Regions from separate parts of the Bacillus sp. LQ16 genome, predicted to be linked through region 1. Evidence: riboswitches for the same ligand, from Rfam matches in the RefSeq annotation. Region 1 holds a riboswitch; the other holds the start of a gene.
The links. Region 1 has a riboswitch for cyclic di-AMP ahead of AC3EMB_RS03985 (hypothetical protein). Riboswitches for the same ligand answer to the same signal wherever they lie in the genome.
Positions count from the first base shown of each region.

Region 2: linked by a shared signal. The riboswitch ahead of AC3EMB_RS09505 (APC family permease) and the one ahead of AC3EMB_RS03985 (hypothetical protein) in region 1 are both predicted to bind cyclic di-AMP.

Region 1 covers NZ_CM173491.1:786,772-789,984, forward strand. The annotation lists gene AC3EMB_RS03975 (thiazole biosynthesis adenylyltransferase ThiF) at 1-167, shown strand, start outside; gene thiD (bifunctional hydroxymethylpyrimidine kinase/phosphomethylpyrimidine kinase) at 183-995, shown strand; cyclic di-AMP (ydaO/yuaA leader) riboswitch at 1,081-1,228, shown strand; gene AC3EMB_RS03985 (hypothetical protein) at 1,322-1,708, shown strand; gene AC3EMB_RS03990 (hypothetical protein) at 1,722-1,955, shown strand; gene AC3EMB_RS03995 (hypothetical protein) at 1,959-2,081, shown strand; cyclic di-AMP (ydaO/yuaA leader) riboswitch at 2,216-2,361, shown strand; gene AC3EMB_RS04000 (SipW-dependent-type signal peptide-containing protein) at 2,460-2,564, shown strand; gene kdpF (K(+)-transporting ATPase subunit F) at 2,564-2,641, shown strand; gene kdpA (potassium-transporting ATPase subunit KdpA) at 2,661-3,213, shown strand, end outside.
Region 2 covers NZ_CM173491.1:1,862,546-1,865,758, reverse strand. The annotation lists gene AC3EMB_RS09505 (APC family permease) at 58-1,884, opposite strand; cyclic di-AMP (ydaO/yuaA leader) riboswitch at 2,029-2,175, opposite strand; gene AC3EMB_RS09500 (hypothetical protein) at 2,315-2,443, shown strand; gene panE (2-dehydropantoate 2-reductase) at 2,507-3,213, opposite strand, start outside.

The DNA.
Region 1 (3,213 bases):
AAGAGTTGTTGGAAGGTCGTGTAAATGATTTAAATATAAATCCATATTTACTATCATTTTCTGTTGAAGACAAGAGGTTAGTAGCCTTTAAAGATGGCCGTGTGCTCGTACATGGAACGAAAGAGATAAGCGAAGCAAAAACGATTTATCATCGCTATTTTGGATAGAAAAGGATGAGTGGGATGAAAGTGAATAAAGCTTTAACAATTGCAGGATCTGATAGCGGCGGCGGTGCTGGAATTCAGGCAGATTTAAAAACATTCCAAGAGCTTGGTGTATACGGAATGACGGCTATTACGGCAATTACTGCTCAAAACACGCTTGGCGTTCAAGGGGTATATCCTGTTCCGTTAGAAGGTATTACAGAACAGCTGAATTCAATTGGTACGGATTTAACACCAGATGCAGTGAAACTAGGAATGTTATTTAGTAGTGAAATAATTCAAATTGTTGCAGAACAAATTAAAAAATTTGGCTGGAATAATATTGTGCTAGATCCCGTTATGATCGCAAAAGGCGGTGCATCATTATTACAGCAAGAAGCAGTTCATGCATTAAAAGAATATTTATTACCAGTAGCAACCGTTATAACACCGAATGTTCCAGAAGCAGAAGTGTTAACTGGGATGGAGATTCATAATGTTGAAGATAGTAAGGAAGCTGCAAAAGTATTGCACGAATTAGGTGCTAAATATGTGCTTATGAAGGGCGGACATGCAGAATATCAAGGTAATGAAGTAATTGATTTCCTCTTTGATGGAGAAGAATTTATTGAGTTTAGAAGCGAGCGAATTCCTTCAAAGCAAACGCACGGAAGTGGGTGCACATTTGCTTCAGCGGTTACAGCAGGACTTGCGAAAGGATACTCAATTGAAGATGCTGTTCAAGAAGCAAAACGATTTATTAGTATAGCAATTGAAGAGCCGTTGAATATTGGTAGTGGTCATGGACCAACGAATCATTTTGCGTATAAAGTGAATAGAACGCGTGTATAGATAAGTGAAAAGCCAGTTTTATAACTGGCTTTTTTTCTGTTTACTTTTTCAAAATACAGGAGTAATATATCAGCCAGAATATATTTTTTTGTAAACGCTGAGTCCAATTATATGGAGCGGAGGAACCAATTTGTGCAGTGTCACTAGGGGTGAATCTTTCAAATTTGAAAGTAGGGCTACTCTCAAAGCCCGAATCCGACAGCTAACTTCGTAAGCGTCTTGAGAGAGGACGGTGCCATGATGGATACATCAATTCATCGATCTGATTAGTATAGGGGAATATCAATCTATGTTTGATTTCTTTTATACTAAGGAGGATGAGGTACATGGAACTAACACTTATTTGTGTTGGAGAAGAAAGTAAGGTAAATAGTTTAAGAGATCTAGTTGCATTTCAACATGAGTTAGTTATTTTTACAGCAAATGAAGAGGTAGCGGCTGAAGTTAGGAATTGTGGGTTTGATTGGACTTATAGTTGTAGTAAGGAGCAGGATTTTACTAGTATTTGTGAGTGTATTAAGAAGGTCATTTTACTAGGGGATGAGCTTCCAATCGTTAGTTTCTTCACAGAACACATTCGTTTTTCTTTTCAAGCACCTATTACTGTTGTTACAAGGAATAAACGATATCCAGCGAGGCTCTATGAAACAATTGGAGCTAAGTTTGTCGTGTTTACAAATTGTGATAATATTTCTTTTTTATTTTTTGAATAGGGCGGGGGAAGAAATGATGAAGGTACTATTACTTGGAGATATAGCAAATCGTTGGGCAGTATCGGTAGAGCGAGTTCAAGAATTGGTCCAGATTGATCCCCTTTTTCCAGGGCCATATATTATATTACCATCAAAAGATGCTTTGTATTTAGAGATGGATATTACCGAGTATGAGCAGCTACATGCAGAATTGACACAAGTTTATATTCGTGGGAGAAATTTACGTGCATTTTTACGAGGAGAATAAAGGTTGAATAAAAAAGAGCGAATGCTGAGTGCAACAAGCTATGCACTTCATGTCATTCGCTCTTTTTATTTCATATTTAAAAGGCCATTTTTAAGAAAAGAAAAGAGAAATAAAGAAAATAGATGAAATAACAGTAATAATCTTCAATGTAAGCGTTTAAATGAATGTAAATATTATTATTTTCAGTAATTTACCCCTTTACAAGTGAAATATAGAGGAGTATATTTACTCTCATAAATCATTCATAAAATTTCCAAAAAAACCTAAAATCGCTGAGTTCCAGAAATGGAGCGGGGGAACCAATTTTGTGCATCGTCACTTGGGGTGAATCTTTCAGTTTTGAAAGTAGGGCTACTCTTTAGGCCCGAATCCGACAGCTAACCTCGTAAGCGTTTAGAGAGGAGGTTTACTTTTTGTTGTTCATTTTTTGAACACTGAGTAGAGCTCAGTGTTCTTTTTTAATATTTAAATGGTAAATTTTAACAAAAGAAGAGAGGGATAGTTATGTTAGATGTTGTAATGGTCGGGATTTTTATTTTATTAGTTGCATCGATGGCAAGTCTTGCAAGTTGGTCAGATAAAGTTGTGAAAGAAGGAAAGCAATCATGATGATTGTCTTATCGGTTATTGTCGCAGCAATTACAGTGTATTTAGTGTATGCATTATTAAATCCAGAGAAGTTTTAATTAGGGGGAATTATTCATTATGATTTGGGTTGCAGTCATTATTACAATGCTCTTGTTTATTTTAGTAGCAAAGCCAACGGGGATTTATTTAGAAAAAGCTTTTCAAGGTAGCAAAACGTTAGATAAAGTATTCGGGCCTTTTGAAAAACTTATTTTTAAAATTACGGGTGTAAAAGCATACAATCAAACGTGGAAACAGTACGCATTATCATTAGTTTTATTAAATGGATTTATGATCGTTGTCGTATACTTCATTTTCAGATTACAAGGTGTGCTGCCACTAAATCCAGCGCATATTGAAGGGATGGAGCCTACGCTCGCTTTTAATACAGCAATTAGTTTTATGGCTGATACAAACTTACAGCATTATAGCGGTGAAAATGGTTTATCTTATTTATCACAATTAATCGGAATTACATTTTTAATGTTTGCGGCACCAGCAACGACATTAGCGCTCGTTATGGCTTTTATAAGAGGACTTGCTGGAAAAGAACTTGGTAACTTTTTCGTTGATTTTACGAGAGCGTTAACGAGAGTGTTTCTTCCTATCGCATTTATTGCGGCACTAGTTT
Region 2 (3,213 bases), 1.1 Mb from region 1:
AGCATATACACAAAAAGGATAGCTTCATTTTCACGAAGCTATCCTTCAAAAATCTTCTTATTTTTTTAAATGATATGGAACTGTCGTAATAACAACATTTCTTTTATAAAGTAAATACGCACGTATGAGTAAACTGGATTGATTATGAAGAATGTTATGCCAACCTTTTTTCGGAATGAACTGTGGTATAACGACCGTAACGCGGTAATTCGATTCACTTGCCTTATATTGCACTGTATCAATGAACTTCGTTAACGGCTGAATAATACTTCTATAATGAGAATGTAATGTAACAAGCCTTACTTCAGGTTGCCACACCTTCCATTTCTCTTCAAATTTCTTTTCCTCTTCTCTGTCAAAAGCAACATATACAGCGATAACTTGATCTGCAGAAAGAGATTTCGCATAGTTCAATGAATTTTCTACTACATGCGTCATACCTGCTACAGGAACGACAATTACATTCCCCTCAATTGGAATAAGAGGCTCGCAAGTTTTTAAACTTAATTGATCACCCACTGCATCATAATGCTTCTTAATTCGATGGAATAAGAAGATAATAACTGGTAAGAAAATAAGAATCGACCAAACTTGTGCAAATTTAGTTAAAAAGAACATGCTCATTACGATAAAACTAATAACTGCACCAATTAAATTAACCGTTAATTTTAAAGCCCATCCTTCAGGTTTTTCACGAAGCCACTTTAATACCATCCCTGTTTGAGAAAGTGTAAATGGAATAAATACACCTACTGCATATAACGGAATTAAATGTTCTGTTTGTCCTTGGAAAGCTACAATTAAAATAATCGAAGCAACTCCAAGTATTATAATACCGTTTGAGTAACCTAGACGGTCTCCTCTAATCGTAAACATTCTCGGTATGAATTTATCTTTTGCGAGGTTAACCGCTAATAAAGGAAATGCAGAATAGCCTGTATTAGCTGCGAGAATTAATATTAAAGCTGTTGTACCTTGTATGAAATAGTACATGAAATTACGTCCAAATGTTTGTTCAGCAATTTGAGAAACAACTGTTACTTCTTTACTCGGCGTCACTCCGTAATAATAAGCTAAAAATACAATTCCTGAAAATAACACAGCAAGTAATGCACCCATTGCAAGCAATGTTTTTGCAGCATTGTTTGGCGCAGGATCTTTAAAGTTCGGAATTGCATTTGAAATTGCTTCAACACCTGTTAAAGCAGAACTACCTGATGCAAATGCTCTTAACAGTAAAAACAAACTAATACCCGCAACCGGCGTTCCGATCGGCGTGTGTAAAGTTGGTGAAACGTGACCAGTCAAAATATTATATATGCCTACACCAATTAATATAAATAGGGCTAAAACAAATAAATAAACAGGATATGCTAAAACAGAAGCTGATTCCGTTACTCCTCTTAAATTTAAGATCGTAATAAATATAACAAATATAATCGCAATGATTACATTATGTGCATGTAAACTAGGAAAAGCAGATGTTAGCGCATCTGTACCTGCAGATACACTTACCGCAACAGTTAAAATATAGTCGACTAATAAAGATCCTCCAGCAATTAAGCCTGGATTCATCCCTAAATTTTCTTTTGATACAACATACGCTCCCCCGCCATGCGGATAAGCAAAAATAATTTGACGATAAGATAAAATAAGGGCTGTCAATAATACTAATACCCCAACAGCGATCGGAATGGAATACCAATAAGCGATCGCTCCCATACCTGCTAAAGCAATTAAAATTTGCTCTGGACCGTAAGCAACTGATGACAATGCATCAGAAGATAAAATAGCTAAAGCTTTCGTTTTATTAAGCTTTTGTTCTCCAAGCTCTGTTGATTTTAACGGTCTTCCAATTAAAAATCTTTTAATAGATGAAACCAATGCTGTCCACTCTCCAATAATTTTGTACGAACTTTTCTGCTTGTTACAGCCAGTAAACGATTTCTTCAGAAAACAAAAAATGTCTACAAGCCATAGCGAAATAGACTTGTAGACATTATTTTTTTTGTCGCACAAGCTCCACCTTCCTTCTCAATATAACGCTTACGAGGTTAGCTGTCGGATTCGGGCCTATGAGTAGCCCTACCTTTTTCAAGGATTCACCCCATCGGATTATGTACTAATCCGTAAAAACGGGTCCCCCGTACCATGCGGTTTCAGCGATTTAGAAAATTGAAACTGTGAATTATAATACTCCTTTATTTTCAAAAAGTAAACAAAAATTTTTAATAAGAAAAAAATTAAAATGATTGCGCATAATCCGCTGAGAAATATACATAATGAATATTAAAAATCCGCAAAGGAGACCCATATGTCTAAAGAAAAGAAGCCTATTTTTTCCGATTCATATTTAGATGCAGTAGCAAATGAAATTAATCAGTTATATGGTAAACGTGAACAGGAAATAAATTTGACAGATAGAACGAAAAGAAATAAATAATTTGTCATACAAAAAATAAAAAAGATAGCAATACACTTATATATTGCTATCTTTTTTATTTTTTCATACATCTAATTCTATTACAGATTTGTTAAAGGTCATCTCTTCGTACACCTTTAAATTTTGATATATAGATTCTAATAATGGTGCCGCTATAGAAAATTTCTCTGCTACATCCAGTAAATATCCTTGCAAGTGCTTCCCTTCAATAAACGAACCCTTTTCCATATCACGTTGCATTGATGACTTCATATCATACGAAATTTTATCAATCGTTTTCATATGTTCCTGGGCAATATTAGCCTTTACTGGAGCTCCTAATACTCTCATGATTTGTACAGATTCCTCAAACACATTACGGATAAAATCACGGCCGCCTTCACTTTCACGGATTGGTCCAATTGGTGCACGCATTAACGTTGTCACACCTGACATTACAGTAATAAATAAATATTTATGCCACATATCTTGCGTAATATTTTCACTTAAAACAAAACTAGATTTCGTACCTGAAAATGCTTTAGAAATATGCTTTACTCTCTCTGAATTTTGAGACTTAATTTCTCCAAACACAAGTCTGTTGGCAGCGCTAGTTTGTACAATTTCTCCTTGATCGTTTAACGTCGTCTCGATAAAGCATAAACCGCCAATTACTTTTTCTTCGCCGAATTCTTTTTGTAATAGCGATAAATGAGCGATACCATTTAACAATGGAATGATTACAGTATTTTCGCCAACAAACGGCTTCAAATCTTGAATTGCCTCGTTTA